Regions from separate parts of the Enterobacter cloacae complex sp. genome, predicted to be linked through region 1. Evidence: predicted binding sites of a transcription regulator. Region 1 holds the regulator's gene; each other region holds the start of a gene.
What was found. The regulator CRP, encoded in region 1, controls carbon source genes, mostly activating them, when cyclic AMP is high. The targets are predictions, from matches to a motif close to ATGTGANNNNNNTCACAT.
Positions count from the first base shown of each region.

Region 2: the regulator CRP is predicted to act here: its motif matches at 1,475-1,492, upstream of cdd (cytidine deaminase).
Region 3: the regulator CRP is predicted to act here: its motif matches at 1,954-1,971, upstream of epd (erythrose-4-phosphate dehydrogenase).
Region 4: the regulator CRP is predicted to act here: its motif matches at 1,792-1,809, upstream of rhaS (HTH-type transcriptional activator RhaS).

Region 1 covers NZ_LT991957.1:1,675,016-1,679,205, reverse strand. The annotation lists gene DBR02_RS08565 (YccS/YhfK family putative transporter) at 1-2,043, opposite strand, end outside; gene crp (cAMP-activated global transcriptional regulator CRP) at 2,101-2,733, opposite strand; gene DBR02_RS08555 (OsmC family protein) at 3,045-3,449, shown strand; gene DBR02_RS08550 (phosphoribulokinase) at 3,535-4,190, opposite strand, start outside.
Region 2 covers NZ_LT991957.1:263,294-267,483, forward strand. The annotation lists gene dusC (tRNA dihydrouridine(16) synthase DusC) at 1-165, opposite strand, end outside; gene DBR02_RS01240 (CidA/LrgA family protein) at 334-729, shown strand; gene DBR02_RS01245 (CidB/LrgB family autolysis modulator) at 726-1,421, shown strand; gene cdd (cytidine deaminase) at 1,550-2,434, shown strand; gene sanA (outer membrane permeability protein SanA) at 2,562-3,272, shown strand; gene mglC (galactose/methyl galactoside ABC transporter permease MglC) at 3,400-4,190, opposite strand, start outside.
Region 3 covers NZ_LT991957.1:1,159,773-1,163,962, reverse strand. The annotation lists gene tkt (transketolase) at 1-1,840, shown strand, start outside; gene epd (erythrose-4-phosphate dehydrogenase) at 2,166-3,185, shown strand; gene pgk (phosphoglycerate kinase) at 3,235-4,190, shown strand, end outside.
Region 4 covers NZ_LT991957.1:1,997,486-2,001,675, reverse strand. The annotation lists gene rhaA (L-rhamnose isomerase) at 1-170, opposite strand, end outside; gene rhaB (rhamnulokinase) at 167-1,636, opposite strand; gene rhaS (HTH-type transcriptional activator RhaS) at 1,938-2,774, shown strand; gene rhaR (HTH-type transcriptional activator RhaR) at 2,848-3,696, shown strand; gene rhaT (L-rhamnose/proton symporter RhaT) at 3,697-4,190, opposite strand, start outside.

The DNA of each region.
Region 1 (4,190 bases):
ATGCGGACGCTGACGCCATGCCACCGACGAAATGGTGTGCATGGTGTTCAGGTGCCCGAGAACACGCTGCAAATGCTGCTCCAGGGTGCTCATCGGGCCGTGGGTAAGTGTTTCCGGCGCTTCCATAATATTTGACTCTCCCGACTCGCCCGGCGCGTCATACTCCAGACGCTGCTGGCAGCGCTGCAACGCAATTTCACACGACTGCAAATAGCGCTGCGCCAGGTCTGGCGTCAGCATGGTGTGCTCGCGCGCCAGCGTGGTCATGGCGTTGATGTGCTCGACGATAAACTGGCTGTGCGTCACCCACAGCTTCATGTCCGCCAGGTAGTGCGCGTTAAAGCCCGGCTCCTGCATGGCCTGGTTCAGGGAGTTGAACAGGGCGTTGTGCGCCTGGTTGACCTTCATGCGCTCGTAGGCCAGCGGGGAAGGCTGCGGGTCGTCGCTCAGGATCAGACGAATGGCCTGCTGATCGGCCTCCAGCGCGTCGTGGGCGTTCTGCCTCAGCAGCCCGCTCTGCCACTGCGGCCACAGCCAGACCATGCCGCCAAAGGCGATCAGACAGCCAATCAGCGTATCGACCAGCCGGGCAATAATAAACTGTTCCCCGTTAAGCGTGAGCAGTTGCAGGGTATACACCGCCGTCACCGTAAAGCCCACCATCGCCCAGCCGTAGTTTTTGCGGATGATCAGATAACTCACCAGGGTAATCGCCAACATACCGGCCAGGGTATAGCCCTCCGGCACGTGAAAGTGCAGCGTCACGCCCGCGATAATCAGCCCCGCCATCGTGCCGCCCGCACGATGCAGAATCCGGACCCGCGTGGCGCCATAGCCGTTCTGGGTAACAAACAGCACGGTCATTAAGATCCAGTAGGGTTTCGGCAGGTGCAGGGCCATTCCCATCAGGCTGGCGATGCTCAGCATCACGCTGATCCGCGCGGCGTTGCGCAGGGCGGAAGACTTCAGTGACAGGTAGCTTTTCAGCGCGGGCAGCAGCGGGAGCCGTTTTTGCTTATCGGCCATCAGGTCGCGGGCATAAAGTGGGCGCTGGGTGCGCAGCACGCGGGCGATGCGGCTGAAATGCCAGGCGGCAAATTGTCCGACCGGGTTATCCGCGTGCTGACGCGCAATCTTCTCCAGCGCGCCGAGCTGTTTATCCATGTTAAAGCGCGTCGGGTAGCGGTGATAGAGAATATCATCAGCCAACACCCGCAGGCGCGCCGCGACGGTCTGCGCGTTCCAGCGGATCACCGCTTCCGCATGGCTGCGCTCCACCAGCTTTTGCACCTCTTCCGGATTATGCAGGCTGACGGAGATATGCTCCTGCAAATCCAGCCCGACCTGGAAGGTACGCAGCAGCCGCTTATATTCATGATTTTTATTGGCGGCAAGCATGTGCAGCTGCTGGTAGCACTGGCTGATCAGATCCACCACTTTTTGCTGCCGCTCCAGCAGCGGCGGCAGGGATTTTTCCGGGTCGGTATGCTGGGTGAGAAGGGTGTATTTTGCTTCGCAGTATTCAGCAAGCTGCACGTAGAGCAGGCTCAGGGATTCACGCAGCGGCTGTTCCCGCCACAGCCAGAACCAGAACCAGTTAAACAGCCCGTACCACAGCGTGCCGAGGGCGTAGATCAGCAATGGCTCCCACACCGGCATATTGCCCGCAAGGCTTAAGGTGAAGATGGCGGCTATCAGCGACGCGGGAAGCAGTCGGGCGTGCAGCGAGCTGATTTCGGCGGTTACGCCGAGCGTCATCGCCAGCACGGTCAGGATCAGCGGCAGCGGTATGTCGCGGGCCAGTAAAAGCTGCACGGCAAGGCTACAGCCGGCAAACAGGCAGCCGCCAATAATCAGGCGTTTGAAAAAGCGTTTATGCGGCGTGTCCAGACCGGCAATGTTGCAGCAGGCGGGCACGAGAGAAAACAGCAACCCCTGCTGAAGATGTCCGAGGAGCAGGCCCACGGCCACGGGGAGACACAACACCAGCGTTTGTCGCAGTGCGTAGTTAACTTCCGGGTGATAGATCAGCCTGCGCCACATGAGGAGTAGAGACAAAAACGGCGTGCCACCCTGCGGCGGCACGCCGTCTGACCGGAATTAACGGGTCCCGTAAACCACGATGGTTTTACCGTGGGCGGAGATCAGGTTCTGGTCTTCCAGCATCTTCAGGATACGGCCCACTGTTTCACGGGAGCAGCCGACGATCTGACCGATTTCCTGGCGGGTAATTTTAATTTGCATACCGTCAGGGTGGGTCATGGCGTCCGGCTGTTTCGCCAGGTTCAGCAGCGTCTGCGCGATACGACCGGTTACGTCCAGGAAAGCAAGGTTACCCACCTTCTCAGAGGTCACTTGCAGACGGCGTGCCATCTGGGAAGAAAGACGCATCAGGATGTCAGGGTTGACCTGAATCAGCTGACGGAATTTCTTGTAAGAAATTTCAGCCACTTCACATGCTGTTTTAGCACGAACCCAGGCGCTACGTTCCTGGCCTTCTTCAAACAGGCCCAGTTCACCGATAAAATCGCCCTGGTTCAGATAAGAAAGGATCATCTCTTTCCCTTCTTCATCTTTGATCAGCACGGCCACCGAGCCTTTAACGATGTAATACAACGTTTCCGCTTTTTCACCCTGGTGAATCAGCGTGCTCTTTGATGGGTACTTATGAATGTGGCAATGAGACAAGAACCATTCGAGAGTCGGGTCTGTTTGCGGTTTGCCAAGCACCATGCGCTGTTATCCTCTGTTATAAGCTGTCACCAGAGTCATAAGATGCATCCGGACTCTGGGGTTGCAATCGAATTCTTACCCATACCCTGGGAAGTCGGCTGTCGTAACGTTTCGCAGCCAGTAAAGTTTGATGTCCTCTGCATACATGTGTAACGTCAATGTATTACTGTAGCATCCAGAGTGTTTTAGCATAGCTTTCGCCGCGTGTCTCCTGGTGTCTCGCTTCAGCATGACGCAGGTCGCCTTCCGTTGCGAGAAATGTAACGTACACGTAATCTGTCATAAAAAATGCAACGTTGGAGTGAGTGAATATGCAAGCGCGTGTGAAATGGGTTGAAGGGTTAACGTTCCTGGGCGAGTCGGCCTCCGGGCACCAGGTTTTGATGGACGGTAACTCCGGTGATAAAGCCCCAAGCCCGATGGAAATGGTGCTGATGGCGGCAGGGGGATGCAGCGCGATCGACGTGGTGTCGATCCTGCAAAAAGGCCGTCATGACGTGACCGATTGTGAAGTGAAGCTGACGTCAGAACGTCGCGAAGAGGCGCCACGCCTGTTCACGCACATCAATCTGCATTTTGTTGTCACCGGGAAAGCGCTGAAAGACGCGGCGGTGTCACGCGCGGTGGATCTCTCAGCGGAGAAGTACTGCTCCGTGGCGTTGATGCTGGAGAAAGCGGTAAACATCACCCATTCGTATGAAGTGGTCGAGGCTTAATTTTTTGGCGGGTGGCGCTTCGCTGACCCGCCCTACAAAAGCATGAACGTAGGCCCGGTAAGCGCAGCGCCACCGGGCAAAAAAATCACGCGATCTGCTTCCCTTCCATCAGCCGCTGCACCAGCGGCGTCATGATCAGCTCCATCGCCAGCCCCATTTTTCCGCCCGGCACCACTAACGTATTCATGTGCGAAATAAACGAGCCTTGCAGCATCGCCAGCAGCCAGGGGTAATCGATGCCTTCCAGGTTGCGGAAGTGGATCACCACAAAGCTTTCGTCCAGCGAGGGAATGCTTTTCGCGGCGAACGGGTTAGAGGTATCCACGGTGGGCACGCGCTGGAAGTTAATGTGGGTGCGGGAGAACTGTGGCGTCAGGAAGTTGATGTAGTCTTCCATGGAGCGCACCACCGAGTCCATCACCGCTTCACGCGAGTGGCCGCGCTCGCTGATGTCGCGCGTCAGCTTCTGGATCCACTCAAGGTTAACAATCGGCACCACCCCCACCAGCAAATCCACGTGGCGCGCCACGTCGTGCTGAGGCGTCACCACGCCGCCGTGCAACCCTTCGTAAAACAGCACGTCAGTCGGTTCCGGCAGCGGCTGCCAAGGCGTGAACGTGCCGGGTACCTGGTTCCAGGGAACGGCTTCATCGTAGGTGTGCAGATACTTGCGGGACTGTCCGGTGCCGCTTTGCCCGTATTCGCGGAAGGTTTGCTCCAGCAGGCCGAAGTCATTCGCCT
Region 2 (4,190 bases), 1.4 Mb from region 1:
CCGATGCAGCTCCGGGCAGAGGCGATAAAATGATTTTTCTGGCAGCAACATATCGACCACGCGCAAGAACTCCGTCACGCAGAGATCGTAATCGTTCACCTCGGTCAGCAGCTCGCGCACGAGCGAGTCGAGCACGCCTTCCATCGGGGCCAGTAAAACACGCATTCTGAGTACCTGTGAAAAAAGACGCGCTATAGTAGCTGCTCTCTATGACTGTGGAAAGCCCGGCGTTCCATTCAGGAATGGCTGTTATGCTCAAAATTCATGTTGTGATCCGTGGCACATTTTCAGGTTTAATTGTATGATGAATACGTCTCAGCAAGGACTTTCACCATGAGCAAATCACTGAATACTCTCTGGCAATACCTTCGGGCCTTCGTCCTGATTTATGCCTGCCTGTACGCTGGCATTTTTATCGCGTCGCTGCTGCCGATTACCATACCCGGCAGCATTATCGGCATGCTGATCCTCTTTGTGCTGTTGGCATTACAGGTGCTGCCCGCGAAATGGGTCAACCCGGGGTGCTTCGTTCTCATTCGCTATATGGCCCTGCTTTTTGTGCCTATCGGCGTTGGGGTTATGCAGTATTACGATGTGCTTAAAGCGCAATTCGGCCCGATAGTCGTCTCCTGCGCTATCAGTACGCTGGTGGTTTTTCTGGTGGTCAGCTGGAGCTCACATATTGTGCATGGCGAACGTAAAGTGGTTGGGGAGAAAACAAAAAAATGATGGAAAATATCTGGTGGTCCCTGCCGTTAACCCTGGCGGTGTTCTTCGCTGCCCGTAAGCTCGCGGTTCGTTTTAAAATGCCACTGCTGAACCCGCTGCTGGTCGCCATGGTGGTGATCATTCCTTTTCTGCTGTTCACCGGCATACCTTATGAACGTTACTTCGCCGGGAGCAAAATCCTCAACGATTTATTGCAGCCTGCCGTGGTGGCGCTGGCGTTTCCTTTATATGAGCAACTGCATCAGATCCGAGCGCGCTGGAAGTCCATCATCACCATCTGCTTTGTGGGTAGCCTGGTGGCGATGATCACCGGCACGTCAGTGGCCCTGTTGATGGGCGCGTCGCCGCAGATTGCCGCCTCTATCCTGCCAAAATCCGTGACCACGCCGATCGCCATGGCCGTGGGCGGCAGCATCGGAGGCATCCCGGCCATTAGCGCCGTATGCGTGATTTTTGTCGGTATCCTGGGGGCGGTGTTTGGCCATACGCTGCTGAACATCATGAAAATACGCACCAAAGCGGCGCGCGGTCTGGCGATGGGTACCGCCTCGCACGCGCTGGGCACCGCACGCTGTGCGGAACTGGATTATCAGGAAGGGGCATTCAGCTCGCTGGCGCTGGTGATTTGCGGGATTATTACTTCCCTGGTCGCGCCGTTCATCTTCCCGATTATTCTGGCCGTGATGGGCTAAAATTTGCGATGCGTCGCGCAAATTTCATTTTCATTTCATAAGTTGCACACATAATGAGATTTGGATCACATATAAAGGCCGTTCGGCTCCGTACACTACCGATCCATTAACCTTGATGAGGCAACGTCATGCATCCACGTTTTCAAGCTGCTTTCTCTCAGCTTGCAGAGAATTTGCAATCAGCCCTGGCTCCGGTTCTGGCGGATGCGCATTTCCCCGCCCTGCTGACGGCAGATCAGGTCACGACGCTTAAGCAGGCAACGGGGCTGGACGAAGACGCGCTGGCTTTCGCCCTGCTGCCGCTGGCAGCTGCCTGCGCCCGCGCAGACCTTTCCCATTTTAACGTAGGCGCGATTGCGCGCGGCGTAAGCGGGACCTGGTACTTCGGCGGGAATATGGAGTTTCTCGGTGCGACCATGCAGCAAACCGTTCACGCGGAGCAGAGCGCTATCAGTCATGCCTGGCTGCGCGGTGAAAAAGCCCTGCGCGCCATTACCGTCAACTACACCCCTTGCGGCCACTGCCGCCAGTTTATGAATGAGCTGAACAGCGGGCTGGAACTGCGTATCAACCTGCCGGGCCGCGCGCCGCATACGCTGGGCGATTACCTGCCCGACGCTTTCGGCCCGAAAGATCTTGGGATCAAAACCCTGCTGATGGACGAGCAGAACCACGGATATGCGCTCTCTGGGGATGCGCTCAGCGAAGCGGCCATTTCAGCCGCCAACAAAAGCCACACGCCGTACAGTAAATCCCCAAGCGGCGTCGCCCTTCAGTGCCGCGACGGTCGCATCTTCACCGGGAGCTATGCTGAGAATGCCGCGTTCAACCCGACGCTGCCTCCGCTTCAGGGCGCACTGAACCTTCTCAGCCTGAACGGGTACGACTATCCGGATATTCAGCGCGCGATCCTGGCTGAAATTGCCGATGCGCCGCTGATCCAGTGGGACGCAACCGCAGCCACGCTGAAAGCGCTGGGCTGTACAACCATCGACCGCGTGCTACTTGCCTGATCGTCCCGGCGGGCAGAAATGCCCGCCAGTCTGACGAAAAACCCCTCAGTTGATTCGCTGTTTCTTGCGCTAACCAGGCGGGTACAGTAGCCTGAGGGAAATTTCATCATCGGTACGAGCCATCTGCATGTTAAAGCGCGTGTTTTACAGCCTGTCTGTCCTGGTCGGCATACTGCTGTTGATCGTGCTGGGTCTCGACCGCTGGATGAGCTGGAAAACAGCCCCCTACATTTTTGACGATCTTCAGGACCTCCCCTACCGACAGGTTGGCGTCGTGCTTGGTACCGCCAAGTATTACCGCACCGGCGTCATCAATCAGTATTACCGATATCGTATTCAGGGCGCCCTGAACGCCTATAACAGCGGTAAGGTGAACTATCTGCTGTTAAGCGGCGATAACGCCCTGCAAAGCTATAACGAGCCGGTGACGATGCGCAAAGATTTGATTGCCGCAGGCGTTGACCCGGCCGATATCGTGCTCGACTACGCCGGATTCCGCACCCTTGATTCCATCGTGCGTACCCGCAAGGTGTTCGACACCAACGATTTCATCATCATCACCCAGCGTTTCCACTGCGAGCGGGCGCTGTTTATCGCCCTGCATATGGGGATCCAGGCCCAGTGCTACGCCGTGCCGTCACCAAAAGATATGCTGAGCGTACGCGTACGTGAGTTTGGCGCCCGTTTTGGCGCGCTGGCTGACCTGTACCTGTTCAAGCGTGAACCGCGCTTCTTAGGCCCGCTGGTGCCAATCCCGGCGATGCATGAAGTGCCTGAAAATGCGCAAGGTTATCCGGCGGTGACGCCGGAGCAGCTGCTGGAAATGCAGAAGAAGTAATAACTGATGTCGGGTGGCGGCTTCGCCTTACCCGACCTACGATCGCGATTTTGTAGGCCCGGTAAGCGTCGCGCCACCGGGCAAAAAAAGGCCCGCTACGTGAGCGGGCCTTTTCATTCTGAAGAACTTATTTCTTACGCGCGTACTTCAGTGAATCCAGGGCAACCGCGAAGATGATGATCGCACCCTTGATGATGTACTGCCAGTACGGGTTCACGCCGATGTAGGTCAGGCCATAGTTGATCACGGTGAAGATGATCACACCGGTCACCACGCCCAGCACGGTACCCACGCCGCCGCTGAAGGAGACCCCGCCGACCACGCAGGCCGCAATCGCATCCAGTTCGTACATAAAGCCGAGGTTGTTGGTCGCAGAGCCGATACGGCCCGCTTCCAGCATCCCGCCAAAGGCATAGAACACGCCGGACAGGGCATAAATCATCAGCAGGTTCAGCGCAACGTTGACCCCGGAGACTTTCGCCGCTTCCGGGTTGCCGCCGATGGCGAAAATGTTTTTACCGAAGCGGGTTTTGTTCCACAGGATCCAGACGAACGCCACCGCGATCAGCGCATAGAAGGTGATATAGGAGAGACGGAAGCTGCCCAGCGCAACAAACCCCTGCGTGAAGGTAGAGAAGCCGCTGTCGAAGCCAGAGATCGGGGACGCGCCGACGAAATCGTAGTACAGGGAGTTAATACCGTAAACGATGATCATCGTACCCAACGTGGTGATGAATGGCGTCACGTTCAGGTAAGCAATGATGATGCCGTTAATCAGGCCGATCACCGCGCCGATGGCGCACACAATCAGGATCACCACGAAAATTGGCATGGTCGCCATCTCCGGGAACACCTTGTTGGCGTTTTCCATCGACTGCAACAGGGTCGCCGCAATGACCGCCGCCAGACCGACCTGGC
Region 3 (4,190 bases), 520 kb from region 1:
CCCGGCATGGGCAGACCGCGACCGTTTCGTGCTGTCTAACGGCCACGGCTCTATGCTGATCTACAGCCTGCTGCACCTCACCGGCTACGATCTGCCAATCGAAGAGCTGAAAAACTTCCGTCAGCTGCACTCCAAAACTCCAGGTCACCCGGAAGTGGGCTACACCGCAGGCGTTGAAACCACCACCGGCCCGCTGGGTCAGGGCATTGCGAACGCAGTGGGTATGGCGATTGCTGAGAAGACCCTGGCGGCACAGTTCAACCGTCCGGGCCACGACATCGTTGACCACTTCACCTACGCGTTCCTGGGCGACGGCTGCATGATGGAAGGCATTTCTCACGAAGTGTGCTCCCTGGCAGGTACCCTGAAACTGGGTAAACTGGTTGCGTTCTACGACGACAACGGCATCTCCATCGACGGTCACGTTGAAGGCTGGTTCACTGACGACACCGCTGCACGTTTCGAAGCCTACGGCTGGCACGTTGTGCGTGGCGTTGATGGCCACGATGCTGACTCGATTAAACGTGCAGTAGAAGAAGCGCGCGCCGTGACCGACAAACCGTCCCTGCTGATGTGCAAAACCATCATCGGCTTCGGCTCTCCGAACAAAGCGGGCACCCATGACTCCCACGGCGCACCGCTGGGCGACGCGGAAATCGCACTGACCCGTGAAGCGCTTGGCTGGAAACACCCAGCCTTCGAAATCCCGTCTGAGATCTATGCTCAGTGGGATGCGAAAGAAGTGGGTCAGGCGAAAGAAGCGGCCTGGAACGAGAAGTTTGCGGCTTACGCAAAAGCCTTCCCGCAGGAAGCAGCCGAGTTCACCCGTCGTATGAAAGGCGACATGCCGTCTGATTTCGACGCGAAAGCGAACGAGTTCATTGCGAAATTGCAGGCGAACCCGTCTAAAATCGCCAGCCGTAAAGCGTCTCAGAATGCGATCGAAGCGTTTGGTCCATGGCTTCCAGAATTCCTCGGCGGTTCCGCTGACCTGGCGCCATCTAACCTGACCCTGTGGTCTGGATCTAAGCCAATCAACGAAGATGCTGCCGGTAACTACATCCATTACGGTGTACGTGAATTCGGTATGACCGCTATCGCGAACGGTATCTCCCTGCACGGTGGTTTCCTGCCGTACACCTCTACCTTCCTGATGTTCGTGGAATATGCACGTAACGCCGTGCGTATGGCAGCGCTGATGAAACAGCGTCAGGTGATGGTCTACACCCACGACTCCATCGGTCTGGGCGAAGATGGTCCAACTCACCAGCCGGTAGAGCAGGTAGCTTCCCTGCGCGTGACCCCGAACATGAGCACATGGCGTCCATGTGACCAGGTTGAATCTGCGGTGGCGTGGAAATACGGCGTTGAGCGTCAGGACGGCCCGACCGCGCTGATCCTCTCCCGTCAGAACCTGGCGCAGCAGGAGCGTACCCCAGAGCAGCTGGCGAACATCGCGCGCGGTGGCTACGTGCTGAAAGATTGCGCGGGCCAGCCTGAGCTGATCTTCATCGCGACCGGTTCTGAAGTTGAACTGGCTGTTGCAGCATGGGAAAAACTGACTGCCGAAGGCGTGAAGGCGCGCGTGGTCTCTATGCCGTCTACCGATGCGTTCGACAAGCAGGATGCGGCTTACCGTGAATCCGTACTGCCTAAAGCGGTTTCCGCTCGCGTGGCGGTGGAAGCGGGTATCGCTGACTACTGGTTCAAATACGTGGGCCTGAACGGTGCTATCGTCGGTATGACCACCTTCGGTGAGTCTGCACCGGCTGAGCAGCTGTTTGAAGAGTTCGGCTTCACCGTTGAGAACGTTGTCGCGAAGGCGAAAGAACTGCTGTAATTGCTGTTTTGCCCGGTGGCGCTTACGCTTACCGGGCCTACAAATGGCACAAAACGTAAGCCGGGTACGCGTAAGCATCACCCGGCTTTTTTGTAGACATTATTCCACCAGAAATGTGACGCAAGTCATATAGCTCGCTTATTCATCTGGACAACCATTCCTTTTATTCCGCGATTCGCTTATTCTTGCTGAAGCGTTTCAGTCGATTAAATGTTCGACAATTGACCAATCGATCGCAGTTTGTGACAGCAAGGATTCCCCTTCGGGCGTCGCTGGATTACTCTTTCAGCCACCTCAAACTCAGGGATAGCTTTGCAGGAGATCTATGACCGTACGCGTAGCGATTAATGGCTTCGGTCGCATCGGGCGCAACGTGGTTCGTGCATTATATGAATCCGGGCGTCGTGCGGAAATCACCGTGGTGGCAATCAATGAACTGGCGGATGCTGCGGGCATGGCGCATTTATTGAAATATGACACCAGCCACGGCCGCTTTGCCTGGGACGTTCGCCAGGAAAGGGAACAGCTGTTCGTCGGTGACGATGCAATCCGCGTGCTGCATGAGAACAGTATTGAAGGGCTGCCCTGGCGCGAACTGGGTGTGGATGTGGTCCTGGACTGTACCGGCGTGTACGGTAACCGCGAACATGGCGAAGCGCATCTGAAGGCCGGTGCGAAAAAAGTCCTGTTCTCCCATCCCGGCAGTCACGACCTCGACGCCACCGTCGTGTTTGGCGTCAACCAGCACGAGCTGCACGCTGAACACCGCATTGTCTCCAACGCCTCCTGCACCACCAACTGCATTATTCCGGTCATTAAACTGTTAGACGATGCGTACGGCATTGAATCAGGCACCGTGACCACGATTCACTCCGCCATGCACGATCAGCAGGTTATCGACGCCTATCATCCGGATTTACGACGCACTCGCGCGGCGAGCCAGTCCATTATTCCGGTGGATACGAAACTGGCTGCGGGGATCACCCGTATTTTCCCGCAGTTTAACGACCGTTTCGAAGCGATTGCCGTGCGTGTTCCGACGATAAACGTCACCGCAATCGATCTTAGCGTGACGGTAAAAAAACCGGTAAAAGCCTGTGAAGTCAACCTGTTGCTGCAAAAAGCGGCACAGGGAGCATTTCATGGTATAGTTGACTATACGGAATTACCGTTGGTCTCAGTAGATTTTAACCACGACCCGCACAGCGCCATCGTGGATGGCACGCAGACGCGAGTCAGTGGTGCGCACCTTATCAAGACGCTGGTCTGGTGTGATAACGAATGGGGCTTTGCTAACCGAATGCTCGACACCACGTTAGCCATGGCCGCAAAAGGTTTCAGGTAGAGCGCACCTTGCGCTTGCAAAACTTTAAGAATCAACGAGAGGATTCACCATGTCTGTAATTAAGATGACCGATCTGGATCTGGCAGGTAAACGCGTTTTCATCCGTGCCGATCTGAACGTACCGGTTAAAGATGGCAAAGTGACCAGCGACGCGCGTATTCGTGCATCTCTGCCAACCATTGAACTGGCTCTGAAGCAGGGCGCTAAAGTGATGGTCACCTCCCACCTGGGCCGTCCAACTGAAGGCGAGTACAACGAAGAGTTCTCTCTGCTGCCGGTTGTTAATTACCTGAAAGACAAACTGTCCAACCCGGTTCGCCTGGTGAAAGATTACCTGGACGGCGTAGACGTTGCCGAAGGTGAGCTGGTTGTTCTGGAAAACGTTCGCTTCAACAAAGGCGAAAAGAAAGACGACGAAACCCTGTCCAAAAAATACGCTGCACTGTGCGACGTGTTCGTGATGGATGCATTCGGTACGGCTCACCGTGCGCAGGCATCTACCCACGGTATCGGTAAATTTGCAGACGTTGCGTGTGCAGGTCCGCTGCTGGCTGACGAACTGGAAGCACTGGGTAAAGCACTGAAAGAACCTGCTCGTCCAATGGTTGCTATCGTTGGTGGTTCTAAAGTGTCTACTAAACTGACCGTACTGGATTCCCTGTCCAAAATCGCTGACCAGCTGATCGTTGGCGGTGGTATCGCGAACACCTTCGTTGCCGCTCAGGGCCACAACGTGGGTAAATCCCTGTATGAAGCAGACCTGGTTGACGAAGCCAAACGCCTGCTGGGCACCTGCGATATCCCGGTTCCAACTGACGTTCGCGTGGCAACCGAGTTCTCCGAAACCGCTACCGCGACCCTGAAATCTGTTAACGACATCAAAGATGAAGAGCAGATTCTGGACCTGGGCGACGTTTCTGCACAGAAACTGGCTGAAATCCTGAAAAACGCAAAAACTATCCTGTGGAACGGTCCAGTCGGCGTGTTCGAATTCCCGAACTTCCG
Region 4 (4,190 bases), 320 kb from region 1:
CCCGTCAGGGAACCGCCCGGGTTCTCGAAGCCGGCAACGTCATCACCCTGCCAGCAGTGCATGGAGACGGGCAGACGGTCGAGCTGGCGCAGCGCCTCTTCGACATCCACGCCGACGGCGGCGAAACGCTGTTTAGCCAGGTCCCAGGCTTGTTCAAGTTGAGTGGTCATGCGCAAAGCTCCTTAGTCAGTCGTTTTTGCTGAAACTGCGCCCGGTAGCGGGCAATGTCATGGCAGGGATTGGGGGTGAAGGTGGTCAGGCTGTTATTCGCCGTCACCACCGAACGGAAATCGTCAACGTTTAATAGTTCGTCCAGCGTCATTAGCTGAATGCCGATGTTGCCGAGCGTGGAAGCCTCTACGGGGCCTGCCACCACGGTAATGCCGCAGGCATCGGCGCAGAGCTGGTTCAGCAGCTGGTTCTGGCAGCCGCCGCCCACGATGTGCAGCTGGGTGAACGGTTTACCGCGAAGGTCAGCCAGCTCGCTCAGGATGTCGGCATAGAGCAGGGCGAGGCTGTCAAAAATACAGCGCGCCAGCTCGGCGGGGCGGGAAGGTACCGGCTGCCCCGCGTCAAAACAGGCGGCCTGGATCTCAGCGCTCATGTGCACCGGGTTAATAAAGCGGTCGTCGTTCGGGTTAATCAGGAAGGTGCAGGCCTTCAGCTTTTCGGTTTCCGCGATAAGCGCGGGCAGGTCGGTGACGTTCTGCTCTTTCAGCACCCGCTGGAGCAGCCACAGGCCCATGATGTTCTTCAGCACGCGGTAGCGTCCTTCGGCACCGCCTTCGTTGGTGATATTGGCGGCCAGCGCGGCGTCGCTGGTGTAGGGCGTTTTGCTCTCAAAACCCATCAGCGACCAGGTGCCGGAGGAGAGATAGGCCGCGTCTTTGCTGGCGAGCGGCGAGGCAATGACCGCGCTTGCGGTGTCGTGACTGGCGACGGCGACAACGGGAATTTCATTCCCCTGCGGGCAAATCCACTGGCCGATCACGTTGCCCGGATGGGTTGGCGTGCCGAACCAGGACGGCGAGGCGCCCGTCCATGCCAGCAGGTGTTCATCCCAGTTATCGGTGTTGATATTGACCAGCTGCGTGGTGGTGGCGTTGGTGTATTCCCAGTTCATGTTGCCGGTCAGACGATAGCTTAAGTAGTCCGGGATCAGCAGCGCATGCGCCACCTTTTCAACCAGCTCTGGCTGTTGCTCAACCAGCGCCCGCAGCTGATACAGCGTGTTAAACGGCAGGAACTGGATGCCGCTGCGACCATAGATGTTCTCCTTGCCAAGCTGCGCGATGGCGTGCGCCATCAGCCCATCGGTGCGGCTGTCGCGGTAAGAGACGGGCAGGCCGACGCGTTCGCCGTGACTGTCCAGCAGCACGTAATCCACGCCCCAGGTATCAATGCCGATACTGTCGATGCGGATACCGTCTTCGCAGACGTGGTGAAGTCCGGTGCGGATCTCCGCTTCCAGCGCATCGATATCCCAGGTCACAAAACCGTCCTGTTTTTGCAGACAATTGGCGAAACGGTGCATTTCGCGAAGCGTAAGGGTGTGCTGGTCACAGTCCCAGGTGGCGAGCATTACACGGCCGCTGGATGCGCCTAAATCGACAGCCACACAATGGCGAAAAGTCATGGTCGGGTCCTTTCTTAAGTCATTAGCGATGAGTGTAAGAAAGGGAAGAAATAGCCACCTTCTCGCCACTGACAACCCAAATCTCGCGCTGGCAAGAAAGCAAAGGTGAACGTGAGGGAGTTCACAGTTTCCAGTAATGACGGGGTTTGCAGGCAGTGTGACGCTGACCGCATTTCCCGATCTTTCCGCCTGTTTCTTGAAAAACCGGCAGCTTTTGCGCGGTTTACTGTCAAAAATTTAAGGTGAGCGTGGAAGGCCTTAATTACTATTTTGAGAACTTTTCTCATTGGTGGGGGCCGTTATGACCGTACTGCACAGCGTCGATTTTTTTCCTTCGGGAGCTTCTCCGGTCGCGATTGAGCCACGGCTTCCTCAGGCTGCATTTCCTGAGCATCATCATGATTTTCATGAGATTGTGATTGTTGAGCACGGAACGGGCATCCACGTGTTCAACGGTCAGCCGTATACCATCAGCGGCGGTACGGTGTGCTTCGTGCGCGACCACGACAGGCACCTGTATGAACATACCGACAACCTGTGCCTGACCAACGTGCTCTATCGTTCTCCGGACGCGTTCCAGTTTCTCTCCGGGCTGAATCAGCTGTTGCCGCAAGAGAAGGATGGCCACTATCCGTCGCACTGGCGGGTGAATCAGTCCACGTTGCAGCAGGTGCGTCAGCTGGTGAGCCAGATGGAGCAGAGCGAGGACGCAGAGGAGACGCACGCGATTGCCACCCGCGAGCTGCTGTTTATGCAGCTGCTGGTGCTGCTGCGCCGCAGCAGCCTGGTGGAAGGGATGGAAAATAACGACGCGCGGCTGAACCAGCTCATGGCCTGGCTGGAAGATCATTTCGCTGAAGATGTCTGCTGGGAAACGCTGGCAGACGACTTTTCGCTCTCGCTGCGCACGCTGCATCGTCAGCTCAAGCAGCATACCGGGCTCACGCCGCAGCGTTACCTTAACCGTCTGCGCCTGATCAAAGCGCGCCATCTTTTACGCCATACCGACGAAAGCGTCACGGATATCGCTTATCGCTGCGGTTTCGGCGACAGTAACCACTTCTCGACGCTGTTTCGCCGGGAGTTTAGCTGGTCGCCGCGCGATATTCGTCAGGGGAAGGACGCGTTGCTTCAGTAACGCGAGGGCAGTCACCGTTTTTTTGCCGCAAAAAGGCTAATAATGTCCGGTTATTCGCCGTAGAGGTTGTGGTGTGGCTGCTCAGTTAATTCTTCGCAAAGATGATTTTTTTGCCTCCGCGAGTCAGGCTGTCGCGGTGGCGGACCGCTACCCGCAAAATGTCTTTGCCGAGCACACCCACGAGTTCTGCGAGCTGGTGATGGTGTGGCGTGGCAATGGCTTACACGTTCTCAACGACCGGCCCTACCGCATTACGCGCGGGGATCTGTTTTACATACGCGCCGAAGACAAACACGCCTACGCCTCGGTTAACGATCTGGTGTTGCAGAACGTCATCTACTGCCCTGACAGGCTTAAACTTAATGTCGACTGGGCGGGCAACATTCCGGGATTTCTGAATGCCGGAGGCGAACCGCACTGGCGCTTAAGCAGCAGCGGCATGGCTCAGGTGCGCCAGACGATTTCCCAGCTGGAGCAGGAGAGCCAGAAGGGCGACCCGGTGGCGAACCAGATGTCGGAGCTGCTTTTCGCCCAGCTGGTGATGACCCTGAAGCGCCATCGTTACGCCACGGATAATCCCTCCGCCACCATGCAGGAAGCGCTGCTGGATAAGCTGATCGCACTGCTTGCGGGCAGTCTGAACAAGAGTTTCGTGCTGGAAAAATTCTGCGAGCAGGAGCAGTGCAGCGAGCGCGCGCTGCGCCAGCAGTTCCGCACCCAGACGGGTATGACGATAAACCATTACCTGCGCCAGCTGCGCATCTGCCACGCCCAGTATCTGTTACAGCATACGGAGCTGATGGTCAGCGAAGTGGCGATGCGCTGCGGATTTGAGGACAGTAATTACTTTTCGGTGGTGTTTAACCGCGAGGTGGGGATGACGCCGGTTCAGTGGCGTCATCGCAGTCGAAAGGCGGCGTAATCAGTTCGCCATGCCGAGGCCGACAATGTTGGCGGCGATAATAATCACCACGCAGCCCAGGCTCAGCACGCCAACCGGACGGCGCCCGGCGTTGTTCCACTCCTTCAGCACCAGCCCAACCAGCCCGCCGCACAGCACGTAGAAGCTCATGTGCAGCATCCAGCTCATATAGTCATACTGCGCCGGAATGCTGGCGTGGCCCCAGGCGTAGAAGAAGAATTGCAGATACCACATCAGGCCGCCGAGCGCGGAGAGCAGAACGTTGGTAATGATCAGGGGTTTTGCCAGCGAGAAGTCGGCTTTTACCGACAGGTTCTTCACTTTTGCCAGCCGAATGAAGCAGAAGCCGAGGTTTACCAGCGCGCCGCCGCCCATGATCACCACGTAGCTTGGCAGGGCAACATACAGCGGGTCGACGCCCAGCGCCGCAGCGGCCTCGTGCATCGGTTTGGCGGCGTTCATGGCAAACGACATGCCCGCCGAGAAGACGCCGC